Regions from separate parts of the Enterococcus sp. AZ196 genome, predicted to be linked through region 1. Evidence: riboswitches for the same ligand, from Rfam matches in the RefSeq annotation. Region 1 holds a riboswitch; each other region holds the start of a gene.

Region 1 (10,664 bases):
AAAAGGACTCTATCAATTGATTGTGGATAAGAAAGTCAGTTTAGGAAATCTTTATGCCAATATTTTGAATACGAGTCCGGAGTTTCAGATTATTGAAGAGCTTTTGTATGAGGAATGTGAAAATATTACGGCACTCGCAAAGAAGCTGTATCTCAGTTCTTCTAACACGCAACGCTATTTGAAAAAAATTGAGAAGGCGTTGACTCTGGCTGGGCTGGAATTATGCTATCGTCCATTGCGGGTGGAAGGAAATGAAGGGGAGATCCGACACTTTTATTATCGCTTTTACAGTGAACGACAGGTTTCATTTGAAAGCACGCTGCCTAAGCTGCCTCTTAAGCATTACCATATTATTGAGCAGTATATCCAAGAATTTGTTAAGGTCAATCAGATCCACGAAAAGTATGTTTTTCAAAAGCGGCTGATCTATAATTTTTATATCAGTGTTTGGCGAATGAAAAATGGGCATGAGTATCCGAAGGAGGAGCTGAGGACGGAAGGCTTAGACCTGCCGCTGAACCTAAGTTATAAGCTGCTGAAGCACTCTGTTAGAGAAGGGGTAGAAATGGATTTGACACCGGATATGGTGCGGGATGGTCTTTGGCTGCTTTTTTCTGATTCGGTTGTATTCAGCATTTCACATCGGGAGTTTGCGATAGCAGACAACAAGAAGTATCAGCGGCTGTTTATGCAGCATCACGAGCTCGTGGAGGCATACAACAAAATGCTTGGCTATCGTTTAGATAAGCAAAGCCAAATCAATTTGGCGACGGTTCTATCGAATGATTTTTATCTGCATGATCCGCAAGGCAGGTATGTATGCCTGCTATGGCGCAACCGAACGATTTTCTTATCGGAAGTCTCGAAGGTTTATAGTCGCGGGGTGGAACGAGTGTGGGAGCTGGTCCAAGAATTTGTTGATCGCTATGGAATGTATCAGGAAGAGGATTTTATTCGCAACTATGTGTATTTATTGATCACCACAGAAGAGCGGGGATTGGAATGGCTGGCCAGCCAAGAACCTTTTTTGAGGCTGCTGCTGTTATCGGATTTAACACCAACGGAGGAAAGTTTTTTAGCCAAGCAAATTAGTGATACGATCTATGGCAACTTTCTGCTCGTTCATTTTGAAAAATTATCTGGGGGTACCCCGCAGCTGCATAATGAATTGAAAAATTATGATTGCTTGATTACTACGGGTTCGGCTGAAGGGCTGCCAGAGGACTATCCTGTTGTTGTGATCGATCCCTTTTTGACCAAACAAAGCAGACGCTGGATTCAGGATACTATCAACGAGCTTGAGGAAAAACGCTCCTTCGTTTCTGTGTTAGAATAGAAACGAAAGAAGGTTGACTATGGATAGTATGGAGAAAATTAATCAATTTCGTGACGAAAGAAACTGGCGTCCCTTTCACAATGAGAAGGATTTAGCGCTGTCGATTTGTTTGGAAGCGGCTGAATTATTGGAGCTCTTTCAATGGAAGGACTCAGAAGAAGCGCGGACGCAAACGGAACGCCTAAAGGAAGAATTGGCGGATGTATTGATCTATTCTTATATGATGGCGGATAATTTGAACTTTGATATCGATGAGATCATCAGCGAAAAATTGAAGAAAAACGCGATTAAATATCCGGTGGAAGAAGCGTAAGCTTTTGTGCAGCTTCAAAAAATACACATTTTTAGAGCAGAATTTTCTGCTCTTTTTTTATTCGTGCAGCTCCAGCGGCAGTCCATCGGGATCGAAGAAGAACGTCATTTTTTCGCCGGTAAAATCGTCGGTTCGCAAGGGTTCACAATCGACGCCGTGGCTTTTTAAGTAGTCAATGGTCGCTTGGATGTTCGTTGTTTTGAAGGCCAGATGCCGCAAGCCGGCTGCCTCAGGAAAGCTTGGACGCTTCGGCGGATTTTGTACGGCAAAGATTTCTAATTCCGCCTCGTTTAGCTGTAAATCCAATTTATAATCCTGGCGTTCCGGTCGATAGTTTTCACGAATGATCGGCAATCCAAGGATATCCACATAGAAATGCTTGGCCTTTTGATAGTCTGAAACAATGATAGCCACATGATGGATGGCAGAAAAATTTGGTTGAATCATAAAAATTTCCTTTCTTTTTTCTCTTGTCTAGTCTATTGCTGTGAGAGATAGGGAGCATTCTTCAGAATAGAGCAGGATCTGTCTGGTGCTCAAATGCTGGATACGTTCGAGCAGCTTTTATCATTATAAGCTAGTTGGATTAAAAAAAGTATGTTATACTCCAATCAATTGAAGAGAAACATTTGGGGTGCTGTTTAGCTGAGATTATACCCATGGAACCTGATGCAGTTAAGACTGCCGCAGGGAAATGTAGCTAGTTGACTGATCGTACCCGACCATTTTATTTTGGTTGGGTTTTTCTGTCTTTTGAGATACCTCCTCTTGTTTCTTGCAGAAAGGAGTTATTTGTCGTGGAGAAAAATAAAATCCACAAAATGACGTTGCTGGCCTTAATGATCGCGTTGGATGTGGTTTTGTCCCCCTTGATGCGGATTGAAGGAATGGCACCGATGTCCAGTGTGATGAATATTATTGCTGGGGTGCTGCTGGGACCAGTCTATGGAACCGTGATGGCTTTGGTCTGTGGAGTGATTCGGATGACCCTGTTGGGAATTCCGCCGTTGGCTTTGACAGGGGCGGTATTTGGGGCACTTCTTGCAGGAGTGTTTTATCGCTTAGGCAAAAAGCTGATCTGGTCGATGGTAGGGGAAATCATTGGTACAGGAGTCATTGGTTCACTTCTCTCTTATCCTGTGATGGTTTGGTTTACCGGCAGTCAAAACGAGCTGTACTGGCTGATCTATACGCCGCGCTTTGTTGGTGCGACGCTGATCGGATCGGCGATCGCCTTTGTAGTATTAGTCAAGCTGCAGGAAACACCGATTTTTAAACGATGGCAGGGCTTGTTTTCAAATGAAAGGATGTTTGGATGATCAAAACGAATGTTTCAAAAGTCTTCCCCCTAGCAGATGCGCCTTTAGTTCACTGCATAACCAATGAGGTTACGTGCGAAACGGTGGCGAATGCGCTGCTTTATGTTGGGGCCAAACCGATTATGGCATCTGATCCGAGGGAGTTCCATGAGCTGTTTCAACAGACGGATAGTCTCTTGCTGAACATCGGACACCTGTCAGAAGAACGGGAAAAGAGTTTGACGGCAGCTGCTAAGCTGGCGAACCAGAGACAAAAGAAAACCGTTGTTGACCTAGTGGGCTACGGTGTCAGTCGGACGCGAGATCAAGTGGGCCGTTGGCTAGTCGCGGAAAATCCAACAGTAGTGAAGGGAAATATTTCGGAGTTGCGGAATTTTTGCGGATTGTCCAGCCATGCCCGCGGGGTAGACGGCAGTGAGTTGGATCAAAGTGAGGAAGCGTTGGAGGAGTTAGCGCAAGCCATGCAGCAGTTAGTCAAGACGTATCCGAAAACGCTTTTTTTAGCAACCGGCAGACAGGATATCGTGGTTGAGCAGAAGCGGATTTGGCGTTTATCTAATGGCGTTCCAGCATTGGATCGCTTTACAGGTACGGGCGATATTGTCGGGGCTTTGATTGCAGCTTTATTAGGCAGCGGAGTAGAGCCGGCGACTGCAGCTGTGACTGCGGTCAGTTACTTTAATCTTTGCGGCGAGCAGGCAGGAGATGAAACCGGGCTAGCCGCTTTTCGACAAGAAACCTTGAATCAGCTTTCGACCTTGATGGAAAGTGATTGGTGGACTGAGGTGAAGGGATGGGAAAAACAATGGACTTAACATTATATCTAGTAACGGGTCGTTACGACTTTAGTGATGAAAAATTTTTGGCAGTGATTGAAGAAGCCTGCAAAAATGGCGTGACGTTGGTTCAGCTTCGGGAAAAGGAGCTAGTGACTGGGAAATTTTACGAGCTGGCCTTGAACGTAAAAGCAATCACAGATCGTTATCATATTCCGTTGATCATCAATGATCGGGTGGACATTTGTCTGGCGGTTGATGCGGCAGGGGTACACATCGGTGATGATGAGATGCCGGTAGCTGTCGTGCGCTCGCTGATCGGAGCAGAAAAAATCTTAGGTGTTTCAGCCAAAACGATCGAACGAGGGGTAGAGGCTGAAAAAGCGGGGGCAGACTACTTGGGAATCGGAGCGATTTTTCCTACGAAAACCAAGGATACACCGTTGACCTCCAAAGAAACGCTAAAGGCGATCAATGAGGCGGTGGCGATTCCAAGTGTTGCGATCGGCGGGATAAAGGCCGACAACTTGACCGAATTTCGCGGAACGGGAATTGCGGGTGTCTCGATCGTCAGTGATATTATGCTGGCTCAAGATGTCAGTGAGAGGGTTCGCAGCTTAAAAACAAAAATGAATGAAGTACTGGAGGCATAAAAATGATTAATGGAACTCCTCAAGTGGTAACGATTGCCGGCTCTGACTCAGGCGGCGGAGCAGGGATTCAAGCCGACTTAAAAACCTTTCAGGCGCGAAAAGCCTTTGGCATGAGTATTATCGTGGCGCTGACTGCGCAAAATACTTATGGCGTACAGGACAGCATGGCGATTCCCAGCGGGTTTATTGAAGAGCAGTTTGACTCGCTAGCGGCTGATTTTGCTATTGGTGCCGCTAAAACAGGTATGCTGGCAGATGCGGAGCGGGTGGAAACGGTGGTCAAGAAATTGAAGCAAGCTGATTTCGGTCCTTTAGTTGTCGACCCAGTGATGGTGGCAAAGGGCGGGCATCATCTGCTGCAAAGTGATGCGGTAAAAACCATCAATCAAGAGCTGCTGCCCTTGGCGGCAATCGTCACGCCCAATCTGCCGGAAGCAGAAGTGATTATTGGGCAGCGGATCGTGACCGATCAAGAAATGATTGAAGCGGCCAAAACGCTGCAAGCCTTCGGCACACAAAATGTGGTGGTTAAAGGAGGGCATAGTCAAAACAAAGACGCCGCCGACTTTGTTTTACTAGCATCTGGGGAAAGCTTCTGGATGAGCGCGCCGAGAGTGGAGACGGCCAACACGCATGGGACAGGGGATACATTTTCAGCATGTATCGCGGCTGAATTGGCAAAGGGAACAGAGTTAAGAGAAGCGATCATTATCGGAAAGAAATTTATCCAGGCGGCCATCAGTCAACCGATTTTTGTGGGGCACGGACATGGACCAACCAATCATTGGGCCCAAATGACAGATACGATTGTGATCAAAAAAAGAAGTTGAGATTTTCTCAACTTCTTTTTAGTTTGCCTTCAAAGAAACATCCTGTCCTTGTTCTTGGAGATGTGCAACATGCTGTTCTCCCCAGCTGCACAGGCTGTCTAAAATATCTGAAAGACTGCGGCCGTACTCGCTTAACGAATAGTCGACTTTAGGTGGTACTTGCTGATAGACTTTGCGGTCGATGATATTATCCTCTTCTAATTCACGAAGCTGCTGTGTCAGCATTTTTTGGCTGATGCCAGTAATCCCGCGTTTTAAGTCACTGGGCCGCATCGGTCCGTGACGAAGATTGCAAAGAATAATAGGCTTCCATTTTCCGCCGATGACATCCATTGTTGCCTCGACACCGATCATGTAGGCACGATTTTCCAAAAAAAATTCCTCCTCAAAAGCTTGCTGTGATCCAAAAGTTACTGAAAGGTACCTATGGTACAAAAAAGTGGGTACTTATCAAAAGGTCATCAACAGTATATAGTATCTTCTCGTAGCTTACAAATATTTTTTTGGAGGAATAATATGGAAAAGAAAATCTCACCAAACTTAACATTACTGGCTCTGGCGATCAATGCGTTTGCGATCGGGTCGACTGAATTCATCAGTGTTGGCCTGTTACCCATGATCGTTAAAAGCTTCCATGTCACCTTGGCTCAAGCAGGTCTGACAGTTTCTTTATACGCTTTAGGGGTTACGATCGGGGCCCCGCTGTTGACGGTCTTAACAGGAAAATGGAATCGCCGCAGCTTGATGCTCGGAATCATGCTGTTGTTTATCAGCGGAAATATACTGGCTGCTTTTGCACCGACCTTTATGGTGCTGTTAGCAGGTCGAATTTTGGCGGCGTTGGCTCACGGAATCTTCATGTCGGTTTCGACAGTGATTGCGGCGGATGTTGTAGTCCCCTCTCGTCGGGCGAGTGCGATCGCGATTATGTTTACCGGCTTGACTGTAGCGACCGTAACAGGTGTTCCGCTTGGGACATTTATTGGTCAGCAGACGACTTGGAATATGTCCTTTATCTTTATCGCCGTGGTTGGCTTACTTGGTCTGATTGCCAGCAGTTTCCTCGTTCCCCGTCATCTGCCGATTCCCGGGAAAGTTGACTTGAAGGGCTTCATTCGAATAGGTAAGAATAAACCATTAGTGCTGTCTTTTCTGATCACTGCGTTTGGTTACGGCGGAACATTTGCTGCCTACACCTATCTTTCACCAATTTTAGAAGGGTTTGGCTTCTCTGCTAGTGCCATCGTAATCCTTTTGATCGTTTACGGTGTGATGGTGGCGATCGGCAATACTGTTGGCGGACACTTTGCGAACGACAAGCCACTGGACTCGTTAATCAAAATGTTTGGTCTGTTGCTGGCAGCGCTCGTGTTCTTATTTGTGACGATCCTAATTGGAAAGTCTGGTTTGGGCCTGTTAGCCGTAATGCTCTTAGGACTATTCGCCTTTATGAATGTTCCTGGGTTGCAGCTATATGTTGTTCAGCTGGCTGAAAAATATGTCCCTAAAGATATTACGCTGGCTTCAGCGTTGAATATCGCGGCCTTCAATATTGGGATCACATTGGGATCAACGGTTGGCGCGCAGATAACTGGAAAAATCGGCATTCATTATACGCCTATTTTCGGTGCAGGGATCGTTTTACTAGCGATTCTGTTGATTCTGCGAGTGGAAAAAGGCGAAGTCCGGACTCTCTTAAATGAAGAGACAGACTGTGAGGAGTAAGTAAAAACCGCGACTTTTTGGTCGCGGTTTTTACTCTAGTTAATGACTTCAGTCAGTTTCGCTCGTGTTAGCGAGTGAAACAAAAAAACCGCGCGTTTCTACGCGTGGACGAAAGAGCTTTAGCGTTAAAAACTCCTTTCGATATACTACTAAGTGGCTACCAACCGCTCATTTTATCGAAAGGAGTTTTTCTATGCCATCAAATGACGACAAAAGTTTATCACATACACGCTGGAATTGTAAGTACCACATCGTGTTCACACCAAAATACAGAAGAAAAGTAATTTATGGTGAGTTAAGAAAAGATATCGGAAGAATTTTGCGTAAACTTTGTGAGATGAAAGAAGTAGAAATCATCGAAGCTCATGCAATGCCAGATCATATCCACATGTTAGTAAGAGTTCCACCGAAAATAAGCATTTCTCAGTTCATGGGATTTTTAAAAGGCAGAAGTGCGACTCTGATCCATGAGCAGCATGGAAACTTAGTCTATAAATATGGGAATAAAAGTTTCTGGTCTAAAGGATATTACGTAAGTACAGTGGGGTTGAATCAAAAGACAATCGCAAAATATATAAGAGAGCAGGAATCAGATGATCGTATTCGAGATAGTATAAGTAAACGAGAATACGTTGATCCATTCAAGAGTAAGAAAAAGAAATAAAGTAGCGAGCGCCGAGCGGTTGGCGGTCTTTTGGGAAGCTCCATTTATGGAGTACGTGAGTGGGGACCTCTTCTAGAGGTGTTAAAAAGCCACCCGTTTTCACGGGTGGATGGGTTACTGTTTTTCCAGATTTGAGCCAAAATATCCTTGAAGACGAGAAAAGCATCTTGATCCGTATACCCATAATCCTTTTTTAGCTGCTTCAACAGGTCGTTTATCAGCGGAACGTAGTCATCCAAGTGGACGACTTCTTGGTATGTCGTTAAGACAGGATATTTCTCTGCCCAGACAGTTGTCCAATCAATTTTTTGCTGTTTCTCTTCACTGGTCTTGGCGATAACTTCCTTTATGTCGTTTAAATCAGGGTCGAATTCGATCAAATCGTCTAAAGAAACTTTGTAGATCGCGGCCAATTTTTTCGATTGGTTGATATCAGGCAGTGTTTCGTCCAGCTCCCACTTTGAAATCGTCTGTCTGCTTACACCAAGCTTTTCTGCGACAGCTTCTTGGGATAACCCTTGCTTTTTACGGGCATTGAAAAAATTAGTTCCTAGTGTCATCGTTTATACCTCCTACCTTGATAATTTAAGTTTATCAGGATAGGACAGGAATGCTAGCGAGTATCCGCTGAACTTATGCCCTTTTTCTTACCATTAGGCTGTTGCCGCTTTTTTACGAAAATGAATCAGACAAGCGATAAAAACAGCCAGCAGCAGACCTAATAATACGAGTAATGAAAGCTGCGAGCCAGTAACCGTTGCGGCAATAAAATCGTCTTGGGACTGCTGCGCTAAGTTGATGATGGTTGCGACTATCGCTGTGGCGACTGCACCGGAGAATTGCTGCAAAGTGTTGAACAGCGTATTACCATCGCCATATTCGTCTTCTGAAAGCAGGTTCATTCCGGTAGTCATCAGGTTGCTATAAGAAAACCCAATACCGATCATGTAGAAGACATGCCCTGCAACAAAACCAAGCAGAAGCGGTGAGCGCAATAATAGGGTTAGGGCGATCCAGCCGATCGTCGCAAAGCTTAATCCCAGCAGGATCGGCTTTTTCGGCCCAAAAGTATCTAAGACACGGCCGGAGATCGGTGCTAAGATCGCACCAACTGCAGCCCCTGGCATCATTACGAGCCCTGCGATGAAGGCATCCTTGCCCAAAACGATTTGAATAAAGTTAGGCAAAACAAATGAGATCCCCAAAAGCAAGAACTGACAAACTAGGAAGCCGCATAAAAATAAAACGAAGACCTTGTTTTTTAAAACAGTAATACGCACTAATGGATTTTCCCCCGTGTCGCTTGGCGATAGAAAATGATTAGTCCGATGATACCAACCGCTAATGAGAGGAAGCTCATCAGACTGCCTATCTGGTTTAAAAACATTAGCAGGCCGCTGAAGAGCAATGCAACACCAATCAGACTTACGATATCGAAGGCTCCCGTTTTTTTGACCGGCATTTCAGGAATGGCATAAAGTCCGATTACTAAAGAAATTGCTAGGACCGGCAACAGGAACAAGAAAATTGAGTGCCAAGAAAGACTCGCCGTCATAATCCCGCCATAAGTTGGACCGATCGCAGGAGCAATTGACGTTGTTAATGTACCGACTCCCATCATGGTGCCGCGCTTGTGCATGGGAGTGAAATTCAAAATAATATGGAACATTAACGGCAGCGCAATTCCTGTACTGATCCCCTGCAATAAGCGTCCAACCAATAAAATACTGTAGGAAGGAGACCATAAATCAATGATTAAACCTGCGATGAAAAAGAGATTAGCAACGATAAATAATTTACGGATCGAAAAATTCTTCAATAAGTAGTTGGAAAAAGGCACCATGATAGAGATCACTAAGAGATAGATAGTCGTGACCCATTGCACCATACCAGTAGATATACCAAACTGCTTGATCAGCGTGGGGAAGGTCACGTTCATGGCGGTTTCGATCAATACGCCGGCAAAGGACATGATCCCGGTGGCAAGGACAGCGAACAACAAATGGATTTTCTTTTCTTTCATGTAATAACCTCACTTTGATTAGATAGATAAACGAACAAAAAGAGAGGTGGTTTCTAAATTAATAGAAACCGCCTCTCTCTCGACACGTAATACGTGTTATCTGTACGATTTATTCACAAAAGAAATTGTATAGCTTTTTGCGAACAAGGTCAAGTCTAGCGTTGGATGAAAAAACTGATGATGGCAAAAAGTGCGATGTGTGCGGGATAAAAAATGTAAAAGAAATTCCGCATACTGCGGCCTTTTTCGCCATTGTATAAAATAATCGGAATAGCTGCTAAGCACATCATCCATTGATAATTAAGTGTAAATGCGTGCTGCACGCCGCCGCCAAAAATCAATGTAATGATTGCGATAATTAGTAATGACGCCACTTGTAATAAACGCTTGCCGTGGAAAAGATAGAACAAAACGGACAATAGAACAAAGAGCACGCCGCCTTCTGTTAACATCAAAGTAGGAACCAATAGAGTGAAGCCTTGGAAGAAAAACATCCCTGATTTTGAATCAAAGAGGTTGCCACCATACAACAGTACCATTGCTAAAACACTTAAGATCGTTGGAACAAGAAACCAAATCAGCCCTTTAAAGAAGGTCTTTCTTTGTTTAAAATATTCGCAGGCCTGCATGTAGACAGTCCCTAAGAATAATGTACCAAAAATATTGTTGATCACTATCGCATTATTGATTGAAAAATAATGGTTAAGGATTGTATTAATAATGCCCATCAACCAATAACCTGCTAATAGACGAAACATATATTTTTTACGATTGCTCGTGTGAATGAACCCTTCAGAACTTTCAAACAAGAAAAGCGGAGCCGCGATTCGACCGATCCAATGAAACCACATAGGCACCCCTAAAAATAGAAAGAATTCTCCAATGTGGTCGATCACCATCGTCACAACCCCTAATACCTTTAACTGGAAACCAGTCATTCCTTTATTCATAAAAAAACCCCTCTCAATTTATAAGGTAACAATACTGATTTTTTTCAAGACGCGCCATTTATTGAACGAACAATC
Region 2 (10,664 bases), 350 kb from region 1:
GAGCAATCTGTGACGATCTATGTGCAGCAGATCATTCGCGAGGATGCGCATTTATTATACGGCTTTGAGACATTGGCTGAAAAAGAATTGTTTTTACGACTGCTTTCAGTATCTGGTATTGGACCCAAGAGCGGCTTAGCGATCATGGCAAATGAGGATCATCAAGGCTTGATCCAAGCCATTGAAGCAGGCGATGTGACCTATTTAACGAAATTCCCAGGTGTAGGGAAAAAGACTGCCCAACAAATGGTCTTGGATTTAAAAGGCAAGCTCACCGAGCTCGTCGAGGATCCAATGTCCTTGTTCTATGAAGGCAATGATGATACGGCTCTGGCTGAAGCAATGGAAGCCCTACAGGCATTAGGCTACAGCCCGAAAGAAATCAAGAAAGTCGAAAAAGTTTTGGAAAAAGAAACATTGCAAAATACCGACGATTATTTACGAGCAGCTCTAAAATTAATGATGAAGAAGTAGGAGGACGAGTTAGATGGATGAAGAACGTTTGCTTTCACCAGATGCGGATGAGAGCGATAAAAGTTTAGAAAAATCACTGCGTCCTCGATACCTTGCTCAATATATCGGTCAAGACAAGGTTAAGCAAGAACTGTCGATCTATATTGAAGCAGCGAAAAACCGCCAAGAAGCATTGGATCATGTTTTGCTTTATGGGCCGCCGGGTCTGGGGAAGACCACGATGGCGATGGTGATCGCTAATGAAATGAATGTGCAGATTCGCTCAACCAGTGGACCGGCAATCGAACGTCCGGGGGATCTAGTAGCGATTTTAAATGAGCTGGAGCCGGGCGATGTACTATTTATCGATGAAATCCATCGATTGCCGCGAGTAGCAGAAGAAACCTTGTATTCAGCAATGGAGGATTATTATGTAGATATCATGGTGGGACAGGGGCCGACAGCTCACCCAGTACATTTTCCATTGCCGCCGTTTACTTTAATCGGAGCGACTACACGGGCAGGGATGCTATCGGCGCCACTGCGTGATCGATTTGGAATTATCTCTCATATGGAATATTACGAAGAGACGGATTTGCGGGAGATTGTGCTGCGCTCGGCCGATATTTTTCAAACTGAGATCGTGGAAGAAGGTGCGGTGGAGATTGCCCGACGCTCACGAGGAACACCGCGGATTGCCAATCGTTTACTGAAGCGGATTCGCGATTTTGCTCAGGTTCAATCGGATGGTGTGATCGATCGGAGAATTGCGGATCAGGCATTGGTGCTGCTGCAAGTTGATGGGGCAGGCTTAGACCACATTGATCAAAAATTATTAAAAACGATGATTGAACTGTATCATGGTGGACCGATCGGGCTGAGTACACTAGCGGTTAATATCGGTGAGGAACGTGAAACCGTGGAAGACATGTATGAACCGTATTTGATCCAAAAGGGTTTCATTAAACGAACACCGCGAGGGCGCATGGCGACCCCGTTAGCTTACGAGCATTTTGGTTATCCTTATCAACAAGTATAGAAGGTGGAAAAATGGCGGAAGGAAAAGCGACCAAAGAAACATTTGTTCAAGCGTTGATCGCGTTGTGCCAAGAAAAAAGTTATGAAAAAATCACTGTTCAAGATATCAGTCAAAAGGCCAGCTTAAACCGCCAAACATTTTATTATCATTTCAAGGATAAAAATGATCTGCTCCGTTATGCGTATTATCAACGCGGGCTGCAATACCTAATCTCGAACGAGCTGGTGTTGACGAATTGGGAAGAATCCGTTTTGAAGATGTTGAAAGAGATGCAGGTCTGTCATCAATTCTATTTGAATACCGTGGAAGTGACCCCGGAAGTATTAACAAAAGAGTTCAATGAATTGGCCCAACGTTTATTCGTTCGTTTATTTGACGAAGTCGATCAAGAAGGAGAACTCTCTCAAACAGATAAAGAATTTTATGCTCGTTTTCTTGCACATGGCTGTGGCGGGATTTTGATCGACTGGCTATTAGCCGGGGCAGATCAGCCGCCAATCACGATCGCGGCGCAATTATTTCGTTTTGCTAAGGATATCGAATTCTTTGCTTATCGTTTATATGAAAAAGATTGGAACGAGCGCTAAGCTCGATCCAATCCGTTTACGATATGCTTGATTGCTTTTCCTTCGAAGAGAGCAATCGCATTTTTAGCGACGATCTCAGCCATTTGATCTCTGGCTTCTACACTGGCGTTGCCGATATGCGGTGTCAAGATGACATTCGGCAGATCCTTTAAGCCTTCAGTGACCTCTGGCTCGAATTCATAGACATCCAGGGCGGCTCCTGCAATCTTCTTTGCCTTTAAGGCTTGAAGCAAAGCGGCTTCATCAATCAATGGTCCGCGGGCTGCATTGATCAAAAGGGCGCTGTCCTTCATTTGGTCAAAGGTTTTGCTCGTCAGTAAGTGTCTCGTATCCTCGGTCAATGGTGCATGGAGGGTCAGGATATCCGCTTGTTGAATCACTTCAGCTTGAGGATAATAGGTGGCATGTAATTTCTCCTCTAGCTCAGAAGTTAGCGGATGCCGCTGGTTGTAGAGGATTTTCATACCAAAAGCCCTCATCATTTGTGCTAAAGCTTGACCAATTTGGCCCATACCGATAATCCCTAAGGTCTTGTTCTTTAACTCATGACCTAAGAAGAATAGGGGAGCCCAGCCGTCAAAGCCCTCATCATGCATCAAATGATCGCCCTCAACAATTCGGCGAGACAAGGCAAGGATTAAACCAGCTGTTAATTCCGCAGTCGCATTAGTCGAGACTACCGGTGTGTTTGTTACATAGATATTTTTTTCTTTTGCATAAGCAGTGTCGATATTATTGAAGCCGGCTCCGAAGTTCGCGATCAGTTTCAATGCTGGTGCAGCATCGATGACGTCGCGATCAACCTGTGTCGATAGAGGACAAATCAAGGCTTCACAATCAACGATGTTTGCGATCAGCTCTTTTTTCGAAATTAACCCAGCTTTTTCATAGACTGTATATTCAAGCGCAGCTTCTTTTAACAATTTTGTGCCAAGCTCAGGCAGTTTGGCGGACAGATAAATTTTACTCATTTACGATCCCTCGTTTCATTTCGATAAATTGACTATAGCACAGGAGGAATGACATGAAAAAGATTCTATTTGTTTGCATGGGAAATATTTGCCGTTCACCGATGGCGGAAGCGATATTTCGGGATGCTTTCCAAAAAAAGCGAGAAAAGCAGTTTCAAGTTGATTCAGCGGCGACTAGCCGTTGGGAAGTCGGAAATCCGCCACATCAGGGGACACAGAGGATATTGTCGCAACACCATATTTCCGTCAAAGGAATGCGTGCGCGTCAAGTAACCACAGAAGATTTTTATGATGCAGATTATATTATTGGGATGGACAGAGACAATGTGTCCGACTTGGAATCAATCGCTCCCCACGGTACTGAAGATAAAATTTATTTGTACTTAGATCGGGTACCGGGACACGCTGGTGAAGGGATTCCAGATCCCTGGTATACAGGTGATTTTGAAGAAACCTATGATTTAATTCAAAAAGGTTTAAACGAATGGTTAACTTTTTTTGAAATGGACTAGATTCCTTGTTTTTTCTCTTGAATTTAAGTAAAATCATACTACATAACCATGCTCTTGATAGGAGGAAGCTGAATGACTAAAAACGAGAAGCCTAAAAAGAATTTAATCAAGCTGTTTTCAAATTCATCATATCGTTTCATCTCGGATTTTTTGAATGATTCTGCTGAAAAACGTGCCCAAGAGCAAGCCAATGAGAATATTTTTCTCAAACTAAAGATGGCGGCTCTACAAAATAGTTTAGTAGTCATTCAAGTTCAAGATGAAAAAGACGAAGAGAAATTCCAAACGATCTCAGGCTGGTTGCCCAAAGTAGTAACAAATGAGTCCATTGTTATTCGCACTCAGGATAATCAATTGGTGATGATGACAATTGATCGGATCAAAAAGGTAACGACCTTGTCACCAAGCGGAGATCAAGAAAGTATTTCACGATAAAAGTATTTCATACCTTTACGGGCGGACAGGCATCTGTTATACTCTGAGGGTATCAAAAAATAGAATAATACTGTCGCAAAGGGGAGCCCTCGGGCTGAGATTGAGATGACTCTAAACCCTAGTACCTGTTTCGGTTATTCGAGCGTAGGAATTGTGATGAAGTAATGATAATTACTTCTCCTTTGTGGACTGTATGTTCAAAAGGAGGAGTTTTTTTATGTATAGGACAAAAATTTTAGTAGAGGGCACGGTGGTGGCAGCTCTTTCGCTGGTACTGTCTTTTATTCCAACGACCATCGGCAGCAGCTTTTCAATTTCATTAGGGATGATCCCGCTGACGTTGTTTGCACTGCGAAGAGGCTTCAAACCAGCTTTGATGTCCGCGTTCATCTGGGGGATTTTACATTTTCCTGCAAGCCAAGTTGTTTATTTAAGTGTGATTCAAGTATTGATTGAGTATCCGATTGCCTTTACTTTTGCCGGATTTGCTGGATTGTATGCAAAGAAAGTGCAGCAAAGTCTAGTTGATCAAGACCTGCGGAACGTGCGCAAGAATATTATTTTAGGTACTTTTGTTGGTACAGGAGCAAGGTTTTTCTGGCATTTTATTGCAGGAGTGGTTTTCTGGGGAAGCTATGCATTATGGGGAATGAATCCTTGGATTTTCTCGCTTGTCATGAATGGTGTCAGTGGTTTGGCGACAGCGATAGTGACAGCGATCGTTGCGATCTTAGTAGTGGAAAAGGCGCCGCAGTTATATTTGCCAAAAGATGGCGCTCGTATCCACAAACAAAGTCACCAATAACTATCAAGAAAGGCTTCGCGAACTCACTTAGCTTATTGCCGATAAAGCTAGTTCGTGAAGCCGGACATGGATAGACCTGCTGCAAAGCGATTTATTCATGTGAGAATTTCATCCTTTCCTTGTAGCCAGTTAAAAAAGCATTTGTCCTCATCAATCGGACAAATGCTTTTTTCAATTAACGAAATGAGAATACAGGATCATCATTTTCAACTTCCAACGACCATAGCTGTTTGGCAGTATCATAGGTAATCTCTGCGATTTGTTGTTCTTTTTTATAATTTCTTGGACTGCGCCGCCAACCTTTTTCATCAGACAAAAAGATGGGGATGCGGTAAAGTTTATTTTTTAGTTCCGATAAATCAAGGCAGAAAATTGCCCCCTCTTGTAAAATCGGATATAATTCCTTCAATAGTTCACCATCTAACGGGGGAACAGAGGAACCTTTGCGGAAAAATGAACGACGATCATTGACTTTCTCCAAGACGATCCGTGTTAATTTGCTGGCAAGGATGCGATAAAATTCATCCAAGTAGCGGTAATATACGCGCATCGTGTCGTTGCCTAGATTGAAATAAACAAAATTATTTTGCAGCTTATAAAAAAAGGGAGAATGCAGGTGTGTCCGCATATGCCCAAAATACAGCAATTCTGAAATTTCTAATGGAGTCAGTTCTTTTAACATGGCCAGATCATTAAAATCGATCCATTTCGTTCCCTTTGAATGGGTGAAGGCTTTATTGTTAAAAAACTGTTGGACTTGTTCATGACTATTAATGATCTTTAAACCCGTATGCGGTTCATATTCTCCGACTTCTGCAACAGGGTCTAGCAATAACAGATGTTTAGGTTGATGAACAATTCCGTCAACAAAATCGTTGGGTGAAAAACCTTTTGAAAGCACAGCATTACTTGTGGAATCAATATATGCAAATAACGTATCTGGCACCAAAATTCACCCTTTCTAATAGTCGTCACAATCATTTTAACTCAATAATAAAAAAAAAGCTCGTATCTTTTATTTTAAAATTAGATTACAAAGGTCTTAAAAACTGCAACATAAAGACGCTTTTTTAACAATTAAAATCATTTTAATAAATAACAAACTTCTAATGCATTTATTTCTTTTTTTAATTTTTTCTCTAGTAAGTGAAAGTAGTATCACTAGAATTAATAGAATATGATATGATTAGCGGGAGAACACGGGAGGATTAAGATGAAGAAAAAAAGGAACTGGCTAATAAATATTTTTCTTTTCTTGTTGCTGTTAGTAGGTTTAGCTTTGATATTCAACAATCAAATCAAATATTTTTTGATGCAATATAATGGCGAACGTTACGCTGTAGCAAAAATGGAACGAGCTGAGATCGACAAAAATATGGAAAAAGAGGCTTCGTTTGATTTTGATGCGGTGCAGCCGGCCAGTACCGAAGCGGTACTTCAGGCGCAGCTAGACAACAAACAATTGCCGGTTATCGGTGGTATTGCGATTCCATCAGTTGAAATCAATTTGCCGATTTTTAAAGGTCTATCAAATGAAATGCTTTTGTATGGTGCAGGAACCTTGTCGCCAGATCAGAAGATGGGAGAAGGCAATTATGCCTTGGCAAGTCATCGTGCAGATCGTCCGGGCTTGTTGTTTACACCGCTTGAGAGCATCAAGGAAGGCGATTTGATCTATTTGACCGATTTGCATAATATCTATACCTATAAGACGACGCTAAAAGTTCGTGTTCAACCAACAGAAGTGAAATATTTGGATGTCCACCCAGACAAACAACAGGTTACTTTGATTACCTGTGGGGAAATCGAAGGTGTGACACGAATCATTGTACAAGGTGATTTAGTAGCTATGACACCAGTCAACAATGCAACTGGCACGATGCGCAAAGCGTTTGAAATGGAACAGCGAACATACTAAATGACAGCTAATTCAAAAACTTCAAGGCAGGTCTGTCTTGAAGCTTTTTGTTGCGAGAAAATTTCTGCTATACTGAAACAAGCAGGTTGAAAGCAATCGTTTCACAGTAAATCAGGGAGGAAGCGATGGAACTAAAAAGAATGTATAGATCAGAGTTGTTAGCAGCTTGGGATAAATTTCAGCGTTCACAGTTGCTTTTTCCTTTTTATGACTCTCATAGTCAAGCACGGACAGGATTTCTGTCAGCAGTTAAACGAGGGAACGGTTATTTTATAGAACGAAAAGCACAGTGGCTGTTAGTAGAGAAAGTTGATGAAGGCGGTACATGGCGGATCAATAATTTACTGATCTCAACAGATATTGGCTGGCGAACAGCCTTTTTATTATTGGAAAATGCTGCTCGACAAAAGTTTAAGCGTGCCCTGCAATTGAAGCTCAAGGCAAATTTCATTTTACAGCAATGGTTGATTGCACAAGGCTATCAATTTTTAGATGGCATTTGGCAAAAAGAATTGGTCTATCATACGGGCTTAGTATTGGGCGGCGGCGGTGCTCGCGGAGCATATCAGATTGGTGTCTGGAAGGCGCTGCTAGAAAAAAATATACAATTTGAAGTAATCACTGGTACCTCAGTTGGTGGTTTAAACGGGGCGTTGATCACGCAAGGTGACTATAATCAAGCGTTAGCGTTGTGGGAAGAAATAGAGACCGATAAAGTTTTGGATATTACCTTTAAAGAGGTGGAAGAGATCGATTTTGCAGCTCAGGTTGATCAGCTTCGAACCTTTCTTCGAACCTCCTTGCAGCAGCGAGGCGTTTCTTCAAAGCCCCTTAGACGATTGTTGGAAGAACGGCTGGATGTACAAAAAATCCAGAATGGGTGTCCCTTATATGTTGTCACGACGAAGGTTCCAGCTTTTCAAGAAGTCATTGTTCCGCTTAATGAGTGTAGAAAAGAGGAAATCATTGAATGGTTACTAGCTTCCGCAGCGTTTTTTCCCATGATGGCGATGACAAGAATCAAGGGCGAGAATTATGTAGACGGAGGCTATCGCAATAATTTACCAGTAGATATTACTTTACAAATGCCGATAACTGAATTGATTGTGGTGGATGTACATGGCCCTGGTTTGGATAAAAAATACCGATTGCCTGATGAGGTAACTGAGTTAGTATTGGCAAGTCCTTGGAACTTAGGAGATTTATTGCTATTCCAAAGCGGCCGGTCCTCTGAGAATATTGATTTAGGGTATTTGGAGACTAAACGGATATTCGGCGAGCTGCAGGGGTATCGTTACTTTTTCAGCTGTCGGGCTGATTTTGAATCGCTGACGAAGCATTTTTTTGTTTATCTAAGAGACAAGCTGAAGATTAATATGAGCTCGCTCTATCCAGAGCTTAGGAGATTTTTCCGACAAAGTGTACCAGTGGAAATACTTAGTTTGGCATTCTTAGAATTCTTTGCTTATTGGGTGAATGTCTCGCCCGTGAAGGTTTTTACACCTGAAGAATTCATTGAGACGATTTTAAAGCATTTTGAAATGCCGATCAAATTGGATGCAAATTTCTCAGTTCAAGAACAAATTGAAGATTTTATTGAGAATCACAATGTTTTTTCAAATTATTACTTGGTCTTACAAATTTACCAACTCGAGGGATCGTTGGAGGCGGCTTATCGTCGTTGGCCGATTCCAACGTTATTAGCACTCTTTTTTAGATATATTCACAATGAGAAGTAAACGTACTTTTTAGTAAACAGGAGGAGATACCATGGCTGAATTTAATTATGAAATCGTCGAAGAAATCGCTGTCCTATCAGAAAATCCGAAGGGCTGGCGTAAGGAATTGAACTTGGTGAGCTGGAATGAGCGGCCGCCAAAGTTTGACCTGCGCGATTGGGCACCCGGACATGAAAAAATGGGCAAAGGCGTTACTTTGAGTAACGAAGAATTTGCTGCGTTGAAAGAAACGCTGAAGAATATGTAGGGCAGTGAGTGATTTTTTTCAAAAGAAGGGACTAAATCAAATGAAAAGTATGACAGGATATGGCCAAGCGCTTCAAGCAAATGAGGCCTATGAACTGAATATTGAGTTAAAAAGCGTCAATAATCGTTTCTTAGACTTGCAGATTCGCATGCCGAAAGAGCTAAATCCTTTTGAAGCGCAGATTCGCAAAATCGCAAAAGATAAAATTCAACGAGGCAGAGTAGATGTATTTATTAACTTAACACCGTTGAAAAGCGGCAATAAAAAAGTTTCGGTTGATTGGGAACTTCTACAACAGTTAGTCAAGGAGCTGCAAAATGGGGGTAAAGAACATTTTGGACTTGTGGATTTTCCAGTAGAGCAGGTTCTGGTCAAAGCGATGGAGCAATCTGATTTCGTAACATTGGTGGATCAACCGACTGAGGAAGAAACGCTGGAGGAATTAGTTCAAACGACTGCTAGCGAGGCCTTCACGCAATTAGCGGTTAGTCGTGAACTTGAAGGTGCAGGAATTCAAAAGGTACTAGCAGAATACAGTGAAAAAGTTCAGACTCTAGTGACAGAGTTGAAGGGATTCGTAACTGATTATGAAGCAGATTTCCAGCAGCGCTATCAGGCAAAATTGGAAGAATATTTAGGAAACACCGTTGACCAAGACCGTTTGCTGACAGAATTAGCGATTTTATTGGAACGCGGTGATATTCATGAAGAGTTGGATCGCCTGACCATTCATTTAGAAAAACTAGTAAAACTTTTAAAAGCAACCGAGCCTGTTGGGCGGGAACTGGATTTCTTGTTGCAGGAAATGAACCGTGAGGTCAATACGATCGGCTCAAAATCAAGCCCAATTCGAATTAAGGATATCGTCGTTCAATTAAAGACGATCCTAGAAAAAATTCGCGAACAGATTCAAAATGTTGAATAGTTAGGTGAAATTTCTTATGAAATAAGAGCCGAGTTCACAATACCTCTTGAAATATTCACAAAAAAAGTGCACAATAGGCGTTAGCTAAAAAGAGCATGAAAGGGCGTTAGTATGTCTGAACGAGGACTGTTGATTGTATTGTCGGGACCTTCCGGAGTAGGAAAAGGAACGGTCAGAAAAGCCATTTTTGAAAGAGATGATAATGAGTTCCAATACTCTGTCTCAATGACCACCCGTCCGATGAGGGAAGGGGAAGTCGACGGTGTTGATTACTATTTCCGCACGAAAGAAGAATTTGAAGCAATGATCGAAGCGGGAGAAATGCTGGAGTACGCCGAGTATGTTGGAAATTATTATGGCACACCGCTAACTTATGTAAACAAAACATTGGATGAAGGCAAGGATGTCTTTTTAGAAATCGAAGTCCAAGGTGCCCAACAAGTAAAAGAAAAAGTACCAGATGGTGTTTTTATTTTCCTAACACCGCCAGATTTAGCGGAGTTAAAAGCACGGATCGTTGGACGTGGTACCGATAGCCCTGAAGTGATCGAAGAACGGATGCGGGTTGCGCGCCAAGAAATTGAAATGATGGCACTCTATGATTATGCTGTTGTTAACGATCAAGTATTAAAAGCTGTTGATCGTATCAAAGATATTATCGTCAGTGAACATTACCGAGTTGACCGAGTAATTGGCAAATATATAAAAATGTTAAAGGAGATATAAGCTTATGATGTTAAAACCTTCAATTGATACGTTGTTAGACCATGTAAATTCAAAATATTCTTTAGTAATTTTAGCTAGTAAACGTGCACATGAATTAGATTCAGGTGCTCAACCAACCTTGGACTCATTTGAATCTGTTAAAAGTGTTGGGCAAGCGCTAGAGGAAATCGATGCAGGTGCTGTAATCAATGATCCTCATCCAGAAATCAAACGAGAACGCTTGAAAATGGAAGAAGAAGAACGTCACTTGCAACGTGAACGTGATCAGCGCGATTTAGAAGAACGGATTCGTAACGAACAAAACTAA
Region 3 (10,664 bases), 1.6 Mb from region 1:
AATCAACTCATTACACGTAATAAAATAGGTGCTGATTCGTTGGCGACAAGCTTCCATACCTATCGCCGTTGCTAAATGTGTTTTGCCAACACCGCTGCTGCCGATAAATAAAATGTTCTCTTGCCGTTCCATAAAATGCAGGCTGGATAAGTCCAGCAGTTGCCGTTTGTTTACACTCGGCTGATAGTCAAAGTCAAAATCGGACATCCGTTTTTCATAGGGGAAGTGGGACGTTTTGATATTCATTTTTTCCGCCCGTTGTTTCCTAAACGCTAATTCCCGTTCCGTTAATGAATAAAGAATATCGATTGTGGACAGTTCTTTTGTTTTTTCAGATTCTAAAAAATGAGGGAGATATTCTTTGATCTGATCTAGCTTTAACGTTGTTAGATTATCTAGTAACTCTTGGTATTGTGACATGGTGCCTCCTAATAGAACTCGTCGTAGAGTTTCAAATTTTCTTGAACATAGTGTGCAATTTCTTCATCCGATTTTGACCGATAAATGTCGGACTTTAAAATTTCCTGCATATCATCTGAATGATAATTAAATTTTTTTTGACTTAAAAGGTGTCTTTGAATACATTCGCCGTTATAATGAATAGTAAGTTCGCCGGCAACAGCTTGGAGAGAAACTGTCTTGCCGATATAGCGAACGGGTACAGAGTACTTATTCTTTTGATAAATCACGAGCGATTCTTTGGATACCTTACGAGAGAGGATATCTTGTGTGTAGGTCGTTAGTAATTTCGAATCAAAGGGCAATAAGTGCTCTTTTTCGTGTGCAGTAAATTTCAGTATTGGTGGACCCTCAATTGCTTGAGAAGTTTCTTTGTTAAGCTCTTCATTGAATTCAAAAACAAGATCAATCAAATCCTCCAATGTATCAAATTCGCCATTGTATACTTTTAGTTGCTCGACCGTTCGAGCTAAGGCTTCCACTTTCCCTTTTGTTTGCGGACGATAAGGTCGACAGGCAATTGGTTTAAATCCTGCGTCTTTACTGTATTCATAGAACCTTTGGTTCCAAGTGACCTTTCTAAACTGCGTTCTACTTTGATCAACAACAGTACGCATATTATCAAACCAAATTTCATGAGGAATTCCTTCTGAAGAAAGAAAGGCATTGTTCAAACAACGAAGTAATGTATCTTGTTTTCTGTCTAGCGTTAACTCGATATACTTCCAACGTGAAAAGCCTAGAACATATAAAAATAAATTGATTTGAAACCGTTGACCCGAACGATTGTAAAGGACAAGATCTTCTTTCCAGTCAACTTGTGCAGACAAACCTGGTTGGGTTTCAATTCGGATCGTCGCTTTCTGAATGTGTGTTTTTCGCAATTGGCTGCAGTAATCTCTTAGAATAGAATCCTTCCCTTCGTAACCTTTCTTCTTGATAAAACGATAAATCGCTGAAGCAGAACAGCCTAGTTCAACTTTCTCTTGAATAATTGACCGAAAAGGATCTAATTTGCTTGGCCGTTTTTTCGGTGCAGCTTTCTTTTTAGATAGATTGTTTTCGTAATAACGTTTGACAGTGCGTGGATCACATTCGAACTGTCTAGCTAAATGGGTAAAATTAGGTTTAATATCACTCATAATATAAATTTGAACTCCTTCACGTACATCTGATCGCATAAAATCCTCCTGATTGTTTTTAAACCAGTGTACTAAAAAATGTAAGAAAAACACCATTTTTCTCGTCGGCATTTTCTTACATTCTACTGTCGGGATTCACATGTAACTCTTTTGTACGTAAATAAAGTAACTTAAGGAGCGCATTCTCATTGGAGAACGCTCCTTTTTTGGTGACTTTTCTAAAGCTGGAATGGACACTCTCCACGGCGTTCGTCGTGTACATGATTTTTCGAATGGCACTGCCGTAATCAAACAATTGTTCAACGTGGGAGAAGTTCCGTTTCCATACGTCTACTGCTCCAGAATAGTGAGACCATCGATTTTGAAAGCTGTCGAAGGCGGCATGTGAGGCATTGAGAGAAGATGCCCCATAAAACTTTTTCATATCTCTGCAGACTTCCTTGTAATCTTTACTCGGAATGTATCGCAGCGCATTTCGAACAAGGTGAACAATACAACGTTGAACAATGACCGACGGGAAGATCGCTTTAGCCCCTTCTTCGAGACCAGAGACACCATCCATGGAAATAAAAAAAACATCTTCTACACCACGTGATTTCAATTCATCAAATACTTGCATCCAGCGATTTTTGGATTCCGTTTGGTTGAGCCATAACCCTAAGATTTCTTTGTTTCCTTTAAGGTCATATCCAAGAATCGTATACACTGCATATTCTTTGGCTTCGTAGTTTTCGCGTAAAGTAACATACATACAGTCAACAAATAAGAAGGCATAGCATTTCGCTAATGGGCGTGCTTGCCATTCTTCTAATTCGGGAAGTACAGCGTCTGTGATATCTGAAATCATTTCATGAGAGATATCAAAGCCATAGATATCTTCGATCGTTGCGGCAATATCTCGCTGGCTCATTCCACGAGCATACATCGAAAGAACTTTGCCTTCGATGTCGGAGACATCTCGCTTTCTCTTAGGAATCAATTCAGGATCAAAAGAGGCATCTCTATCTCTAGGAACGTCAATATCTACTTCCCCAAAACTTGTTTTAAGCGTTTTGTTTCCGTAGCCATTTCGTCGATTCTTATGTTCTTTTGGTTCTTTCGAATGAGGGTCATAACCTAAATGGTTATTCAATTCTCCCTGCAACATTTTTTCAAATAAGGGACCAAACACATCTTTTAAGGCTTCTTGCATGTCCTCTACAGATTCAGGTTGATAAGCGTTTAGAATGGTTTCAGCTAGCTTTTCAGCATCAGGATTTCTTTTCTTTCTAGCCATAATAAAATCACCTCTTAGCTTCATTTTAGAAAAATAAAAACTGTGAAGCAACCACCTGCCTAGGATTAGTGGTTACTTACACAGTTAATATTACACTCTCTTCGACTTTTTATTTTTAAAGCTTCATCCAAAAAAGTAGTTAGTCTTTTTGGACGACTAATCGACTTTTAAAAATGATCATCATTACTCACGATCTCATATTTGATTCCATCTGGATCATTAAAGAAAAGCGCATAATAATTTGGCCCATGCTGTGGAAAGATTTTTGGTTCATCCAAAATTTTGGCTCCAAGTTCCATCACTGTTTTATAGATTCGATCTACTTCATTTCTAGATGAAGCTCTAAATGCAATATGGTGAACAGCACCAGGCTTTCTTCGATGGATTGTTTCTTCTTCATATTGTTTTAATGCGGAACAGATGCCAAAATCATAAGATTTATCGAGATATTCGATGACATCCATATCCATCTCTTCCAAATAGACTTTGATTTTCTTATTTAAATCAAAACCTAGAGCTTCCATCAGCCCATCATAAAAAGATTCCACTTCATTGATATCCTTCACCGTAACTTGCAAATGATCTATTTTCATTGGCAATCCCATTCAATCGCTCCTTTCAAAAAACTATATCTTCCAATACATTGTTCCATCCACCGTACGACCCAAAATGCCATACTCAATGAGGTAGCGCCTGATCGTCACATAATCTTCGAACATCTTCGAAATAATCGTGTTGACTTCTTTTTCCGTATATTGTTTTTCAGATGTAAAGTTTTCAGCTAACTTTTGGAGCAGAATGATTCGCTTTTTTTCCTTTGTCGGAATTTGGTTCGCTTTTCCGTTTTTATCAAGGAAGACATCAAAGACTTTCTCGCGCTCTTTTTTAGTAGAGACAAACCGTTCATCTGAATCAATTAATGAGTTTGCGATAAGTTCACTATGCTCCTTTTCATCAATCGACTCTAACAATGCCAGAAGGATTTTCGCCTGACGTTTCTTTTCTTTAAATTTGAAGCGATGATTTCTCACTGCGGAAGTCGTGATACCTAGCTGATTTGCTATTTCTTGATCGTTAATTCCTGTAGAAAATAGCAATAAAAATTTTTTTTGTGTATCACTCAAACCAGTTTGATTTTTATCGAGATTTAACAAAGCGTTAAAAGAGCCATTGTGCTCATGTTTCATATGGTAGATCATAGCTCCTTCTGCTCGAGCGAACTGATTGTTTGAGTCACTGATCGGATAAACGAAACGATCATCAAACGTTTGATCACAATACAAGCAGTGAAAGAGAAATTCTCCATTTTTTGAATATCCCTTTCTTATTTCTTCAATAGTCAATTCGTGTTCCATAATATCACCTCTTGCGATAATGCTAACATAAAATAAAATCGTTTGCAAATACGATTGCATGAATGGTTTTTCAGAGGATATCCATTTTTATTGACCTTCACGCAACGTCAAGCATTATGATAAGAAGTAAGGAGGGATCTAAATGAGTGAGTTTAAAGTTACGATTATTGATTCATTGTCTTTTTATGATAAATGTCTGCAGGAGACTGTTGATGAACAGGCATTTCGCTATGAAATAATGAAGCCATTCGAAGGAATGTGGCACTATCTGAATGTACCACTTGTTTCTAAAAAGCCCGGGGACTATGATGTGCTGATGGCTTCAGAAATGTTAGGTATTTGGACGCCGCGAAAAAGTGTCGATTTAATTAAATCAAGGTTAGAGCAGCTGAAGGAATCCAATATTTTTAATGAGTGTACTCAAGTCATTGCGGAAAGTACTCAACTTTTCAATGAAATTGGCTACCAGATTCCATTCGAAGAATTGATCGTGAATATTCTACTGGGCGATCCGGAGAATGGTATATTGATGGCTAGTGAGGGTTACAGTGGATTCGGTGGAATACCGGGATATATTTTTTTGATTGTCGTGCCAAACGACTTTAATCAGGTACGACTGAAGTCGGCTTTGGCGCATGAGTTTAATCACAATATTCGTTTCACTTATGAACCATTTAATCATGGCGATGTGAGTGTTGAGGATTATTTGGTGATTGAAGGTTTAGCAGAGGTTTTCGCTGAAAAGCTTTACGGTGTCGAGTATCGCGGCCCATGGGTGAAGGAGTATGATAAAGAAGAATTGGAATATACGATTGAAGTGATGAAGGATGGTCGTGATGTTCGCGGATTTGATCAAGTCTGCGCTTACATGTACGGTGATGAAGTTGCAAGAGAGCAGGGATATCAACCTATAGGGCTTTCAAGAAATGCCGGTTATACAATTGGCTATCATTTAATAAAAGATTATCTAAAAAATACTGGAAAGACAATCGCAGAGGCTACTCTGACCCCTAGCTCGACGATCGTAGAAGAATCGAGAATATTTGATTAATTATTGAATAGAGTAAAATTGTAATCGTTTTTCTCAAAAAGGTATGCTATACTTTTAACAATCGAATGACACTAGGGGTGCTTTTACAGCTGAGATTATACCCATTGAACCTGAAACAGTTAGGACTGGCGCAGGGAATGTGCGATATTTTGGAAATTTGTACCCGACCTTTTTTTGGTCGGGTTTTCTTGAGTGTACCTTTCAAGCATAGAAGCCTCCTTTTCATTCTTACGTGAATAAAGGAGGTTTTTTATGTCGAATTAAGGAAGTATTGCAGTTTGTATTTTTGATCAAATGTACACCATTATTTACAGAAAAGGAGAAACGAATGACTTTTACAGAGTTAGCAAGAAAAGAGGCTGCCTCATTTTGGCAAGGAAGTTTTGAGCATCCGTTTATTCAATCACTAGCATCAGGAGATTTAGCTCCAGAAGTTTTTCGCTACTATTTGCTGCAAGATCGCTATTATCTTGAACATTTTAGCAAATTATATGATTATATTGCCGAGCAAACAGATGATGAAGAGGTACAGGCTCAGCTAAAAGAAAATGCTGAAAATCTTAAACTAGGCGAGTTGGCTATACGTGAAGAATTTTTTACTGAATTAGCTATTACTGAGGAAGAGATAGTAGAGACGCCGATTGCACCGACTGCTTACAATTATGTTTCTCATATGTATCGTCAACTAATTGATGGGACACCAAAGACGGCCTATGCAGGAATGCTGCCATGTGCGTGGCTGTATCAAGAAATTGGTGTTCGTCTGATTGAGAGTGGCTCTCCCCATCCTTTATACCAACGTTGGATTGAAACCTATGCGGGTGAAGACGCGGCCAAAGAAATAAAAAAAGAGCGTGCACTTTTAGATCGTCTTTACGAAGATAGTACAGAGGAAGAGCGACATCAAATGATTGAGGCTTTCGTAATCAGCAGTAAAATGGAGTATGCATTTTGGGACATGGCTACAAATTTAGAAAAATGGTAATTCAAAAGGACCGTTCACTTGTGGACGATCCTTTTCTTTTGAAAACGGTTGACAGCGAACATCATACTTGTGTTAAAATGCAAGTTAACACTTGCATAATTAGGAGGCGGTTAAAATGATTTCGGGAGCTGAATTGGTTGTAAAAGCATTAGTTAAAGAGAAAGTTGAAGTTTGTTTTGCTTATCCGGGAGGTCAAGCGATTGATTTGTTTGATGCTCTTTATCAGAAAGAGGGATTTCGAATTGTCCTGCCACGCCATGAACAAGGATTGATTCATGCGGCAGACGGCTATGCTCGTTCTACAGGGAAAGTCGGTGTTTGTTTGGTTACTAGCGGTCCAGGGGCAACTAATTTAATTACTGGTATCGCTACAGCAGGTTATGATTCTTCTCCATTAGTGTGTATTACAGGACAAGTTTCAACACATTTGATTGGAAAGGACGCTTTTCAAGAAGTTGATATGGTAGGAATTAGTCGGTCAATAGCAAAATATGCGGTAACAGTCAAAAAAAGAGAAGAACTGGGAACGATCATGAAGAAGGCATTTATGATCGCGCAAACAGGAAAGCCAGGTGTTGTAGTAGTAGACATTCCTAAAAACATTCAACAAGAACTTGGTTCTGATAATTATCCAGAAACTGTATCGATTCGTGGCGGAGAAAAAAGACAAGTTCCACCAATTAAAAAAATAAATGAAACAGCTAAGGCTTTGAACAATGCAGAAAAACCAATTTTATTAATTGGTGGAGGCGTTCATCGAGGGAACGCGCATAAAGAATTACTTGATTTTGTTGAAAAAACAAATATTCCTGTTGTTTCAACTATTATGGGAAAAGGTGCGTTGCCAAGTAATCACAGGAACTATATTGGCAATGTAGGCATTCATGGCAGCTATGCGGCGAATCAAACGCTCATAAACAGCGATGTGATTTTTGCAATAGGGACACGTTTGAATGATCGAGTAACAGGAAATGCAACAGCGTTCTGCCCACTTGCTAAGTTGATTCATTTAGATATTGATCCTGCAATAATCAATAAAAATATTGATACTTATTTAGGACTTATTGGAGAGGTTAAAGAAATTTTGCCTAAGGTTACAAGTTTAGTTAGTCCGAAGCTCCAGTGTGAACGGCTTCAAGCAATAAAAAAAATGGATACTGCTTTCCCAATTCATATGACAGAAGTTGGATTAACTCCAGAAGCTATCATAAAAAAAATCAATAAACATTTTACCAACGCAATTGTCGTTACTGATGTGGGACAAAATCAACTTTGGACGACTCAATTTCTTGAAGTTACAAAGGAAAGGCAATTACTGACATCAGGTGGTTTGGGCACAATGGGCTTTGGTTTTCCTGCCTCAATCGGTGCAAAATTGGGAAACCCAGATAAGGATGTTTTAACAATCACCGGAGATGGCGGGTTTCAAATGAATCTGCAGGAACTCGCTACAGTAATGCTAGAAAAAATTCCGATCATCATTTGCATTTTCAATAATGGCTGCCTAGGTAACGTCCGGCAGTGGCAGGAAATGTTTTATGAAGAGCGCTATTCTCATACGATTCTAAAAGAAAAAAACACACCATACATTCCTGATTTTTTAGCATTGGCACGCAGTTATGGGATTGACGGTATGAGAATAACGACTGAGGAAGAAATAGATGAAGCATTTAAACATGTGAGACAACTTCCCAACGAGACATTTGTACTCGAATTTATACTAGAAGCAGAGCAAAAAGTTATGCCGATTGTTGCACCAGGTCAAAGTTTAAAGGAAATGATCGTTTATGAATAAAACAGAGCAAAAATGGCTAAGTGTTTATGTTGAGAATGAAGCAGGGGTATTGGCGAAGGTATCTGGCTTATTTTCAGGAAAATTATATAATTTAAATAGTTTGACGGTCGGAGAAACCGAGACTGTGGACACTTCACGAATGACAATCAGTCTCTACAGTGATGATCGTACTTTTGAACAGATAAAACATCAATTAAGCAATATGGTTGAAGTGATTCAAGTGATTGACTACAGCAATATTTCGATTCATGCAAAAGAAGTCATGTATGTAAAACTGAAGTATAATAAAGAGATGGATCAGTTATTAGTAAATCTGAAGGAGCGGCTAGTGTTCGAAGTGATTGATCGGACAGAAAATGAGCTGCTGATTGAAAGCATCAACTGTGAGAAGAAAAATAATGAGCTTGTTGACTCTCTACGTCAATCCGTTGTTATAGAGGAAATGGAAGTAATTCGCGGAGGAAGCGTAGCCATCTCAAGTCTTTCAAAGGAGTAAAGGAAAGTAAAATGAAAAAAACTCGAGCCAATATTATGGCGGCAACAAAACAACTGATCATTAAAAAGGGCTACAGTGATATGACTACGAAAGATATTGCAAGAGAAGCGCAAGTGAATGAGGCGACAGTATTTCGTCAATTTGGTACTAAAAAAAAGTTGTTGTTTGCAACATTGGAAGAAGCGGATTGGATTCCCTCAGTGAACAATGATAGTTTCAAACAGTTTCAATGGAACATTACGAAGGATTTGCGCCTGATCATGGAAAATTATTTTGAGCAAGTAACACCAGAAATTGTGCGTTTTTCATTGGGACTTAGGTCACAAGAAATTTATCAAGAAACACTGCCATATATCCAAAAAATTCCAAGCGCCTTTACAGAGCTGATACAAGATTATTTAAATAAAATGAAGGAAAGAGGAGAGCTGAAAATTGGAAATCCGAAAGAATCGGCGGAAGTCATCTTTTCTAGTATGATCGGTTTTGCTTTTTTACACGCATATTCTAGTGAGGATCAGTACAAAATAGATAAAGACGCTTTTGTATCTCATGCAATCAACTGTTTTGTGAAGGGATTAAACTAAAAACTTGGAGACACTTTTCGATTTACAGAAAGTGTCTCCAAGTTTTTTTTATTCAAGAGGTTTCTAATTTACATCAACCGATTGTCTTCATTTTGCTTAGAAGGACGTAATAAAGCTTTCTTTTGTTCCAAGCGAAAATAAATGAAGTGTGAAAGGACACCAAAAAATACTGGGCCTAAAAGTAGTGTAGAAAAGTTCAAGTAATTTCCTAATTTCAGTGGTTCATAGATTTGAAAAGCAATTGCGATAAAAATACAAATACATACACTGAGAGATAAAAAGTAATTTAAGAAATTATTTTTAATAATCAATGAGTCTTTTAAAATGATCCTTTTCCTCAAAGAAAATGGGAAGCTAGCAGCAACGATGAAGTAAGGAATCGCTCTAGAAACATTTGTCATATAAGTCAACTGGTTAAACAGTTCGGATAGGAAGGTGTTACTGAAAGCGAGCAGCCCAATAAATAACGAGATAAGGAATGATTGGATCCAAAGTGCATTCTCTGGCATTTGATTCTTATTAAGCGTTGAAAACTTCGGCCAAAATATTTTCGGGGTACTTTTAATCAAACTTTTTAAAGGTCCATAACTAATAGAACTAAGTAGACTTAAGTAAGCAAGCCCCATAGTCAAAGCAGTATAGCGGATAAAAAGCTGAGTTAATAAATAACTATGTGAAGCAGATAAGTTGAAGCAAACAGCTAAATTCTTAGCTAATTGTTCCATTACACCATACATTAAATTGCCGAGATGAAGAGAGGTCGCATTTCTCAGCTCCTCAATATTGTTGGCGCAACTCCAAAGAATGATCCCACTGATATATAGCAGCAACACAACAAATGAACTGATGATCACTGATCGAGGAAACCTCGTTCGACTATTCTTTGTTTTATCTGCAAGGCTTGCAATGGTGTCCAATCCCCCAAATGCTGTGATTGAGAAAATAAAAAAAGGTAATTGGGAAAGTAAACGATTAGATGATTCTTGAAAAAAACTTGATACTGTAATGCTATGAGTGATGTTTTCTGCTACCTGATCTGGATTTTTTATGATCAGCAATAAATTTCCAATAATTGAAATAATTAGCAAGCCGACCATCGCATACCCGCTAATATGCAGAAACCTAAAAATAACTTGAAAACCACGTTTATTCATCCAAGTGATAAACAAAACCGCCAAAATTGAAAAAAGAGCTAGCCAAATCTGTGGAGAAAGTCCAAACCAATCAATTGAAGCAGTGATATCCTTGCCGAAAATAAGAACAGATAGAGGGATTAGGATTTTCATAAATAGACTGATCATCCAAATAAAATAACTGCTATACCAAAGGAAAACAGTAGTGAAGGCGGCTTTGGGTGAAAGAGACTCCTTTAACCAATCATAGATCGCTCCTGAGCGATGGGCATATTTTTTGGTATATTGAGCGACGATCAACGCATAAGGAATGAAGTAAAAAAAAGCACTGATAAAAAACCAAATAAGTGATTGACTTCCTAGCATAAAGAAAGCTGAAACCATGCTA

The links. Region 1 has a riboswitch for thiamine pyrophosphate ahead of thiW (energy coupling factor transporter S component ThiW). Riboswitches for the same ligand answer to the same signal wherever they lie in the genome.
Region 2: linked by a shared signal. The riboswitch ahead of thiT (energy-coupled thiamine transporter ThiT) and the one ahead of thiW (energy coupling factor transporter S component ThiW) in region 1 are both predicted to bind thiamine pyrophosphate.
Region 3: linked by a shared signal. The riboswitch ahead of tenA (thiaminase II) and the one ahead of thiW (energy coupling factor transporter S component ThiW) in region 1 are both predicted to bind thiamine pyrophosphate.

The regions. Positions count from the first base shown of each region.
Region 1 is NZ_JBIPAM010000001.1:2,545,282-2,555,945, forward strand. It holds gene IGI67_RS12230 (helix-turn-helix domain-containing protein) at 1-1,336, shown strand, start outside; gene IGI67_RS12235 (nucleotide pyrophosphohydrolase) at 1,356-1,649, shown strand; gene gloA2 (SMU1112c/YaeR family gloxylase I-like metalloprotein) at 1,707-2,096, opposite strand; TPP riboswitch at 2,270-2,359, shown strand; gene thiW (energy coupling factor transporter S component ThiW) at 2,489-2,968, shown strand; gene IGI67_RS12250 (hydroxyethylthiazole kinase) at 2,965-3,783, shown strand; gene thiE (thiamine phosphate synthase) at 3,774-4,397, shown strand; gene thiD (bifunctional hydroxymethylpyrimidine kinase/phosphomethylpyrimidine kinase) at 4,400-5,227, shown strand; gene IGI67_RS12265 (winged helix-turn-helix transcriptional regulator) at 5,246-5,599, opposite strand; gene IGI67_RS12270 (MFS transporter) at 5,744-6,952, shown strand; gene tnpA (IS200/IS605 family transposase) at 7,146-7,616, shown strand; gene IGI67_RS12280 (helix-turn-helix transcriptional regulator) at 7,661-8,176, opposite strand; partial or broken gene IGI67_RS12285 (MFS transporter) at 8,270-9,639, opposite strand; gene IGI67_RS12290 (TraX family protein) at 9,795-10,589, opposite strand.
Region 2 is NZ_JBIPAM010000001.1:2,892,552-2,903,215, forward strand. It holds gene ruvA (Holliday junction branch migration protein RuvA) at 1-474, shown strand, start outside; gene ruvB (Holliday junction branch migration DNA helicase RuvB) at 488-1,492, shown strand; gene IGI67_RS13975 (TetR/AcrR family transcriptional regulator) at 1,504-2,079, shown strand; gene IGI67_RS13980 (2-hydroxyacid dehydrogenase family protein) at 2,076-3,050, opposite strand; gene IGI67_RS13985 (low molecular weight protein-tyrosine-phosphatase) at 3,104-3,562, shown strand; gene IGI67_RS13990 (hypothetical protein) at 3,635-3,997, shown strand; TPP riboswitch at 4,067-4,165, shown strand; gene thiT (energy-coupled thiamine transporter ThiT) at 4,215-4,802, shown strand; gene IGI67_RS14000 (hypothetical protein) at 4,978-5,748, opposite strand; gene IGI67_RS14005 (class A sortase) at 6,016-6,720, shown strand; gene IGI67_RS14010 (patatin-like phospholipase family protein) at 6,846-8,459, shown strand; gene IGI67_RS14015 (YdbC family protein) at 8,491-8,706, shown strand; gene IGI67_RS14020 (YicC/YloC family endoribonuclease) at 8,747-9,631, shown strand; gene gmk (guanylate kinase) at 9,743-10,357, shown strand; gene rpoZ (DNA-directed RNA polymerase subunit omega) at 10,362-10,664, shown strand.
Region 3 is NZ_JBIPAM010000001.1:941,561-952,224, reverse strand. It holds gene istB (IS21-like element helper ATPase IstB) at 1-420, opposite strand, end outside; gene istA (IS21 family transposase) at 429-1,640, opposite strand; partial or broken gene IGI67_RS04605 (IS256 family transposase) at 1,744-2,877, opposite strand; gene IGI67_RS04600 (VOC family protein) at 3,045-3,482, opposite strand; gene IGI67_RS04595 (DUF2087 domain-containing protein) at 3,504-4,232, opposite strand; gene IGI67_RS04590 (DUF2268 domain-containing protein) at 4,375-5,283, shown strand; TPP riboswitch at 5,347-5,438, shown strand; gene tenA (thiaminase II) at 5,612-6,268, shown strand; gene ilvB (biosynthetic-type acetolactate synthase large subunit) at 6,384-8,063, shown strand; gene ilvN (acetolactate synthase small subunit) at 8,056-8,559, shown strand; gene IGI67_RS04570 (TetR/AcrR family transcriptional regulator) at 8,571-9,143, shown strand; gene IGI67_RS04565 (amino acid permease) at 9,212-10,664, opposite strand, start outside.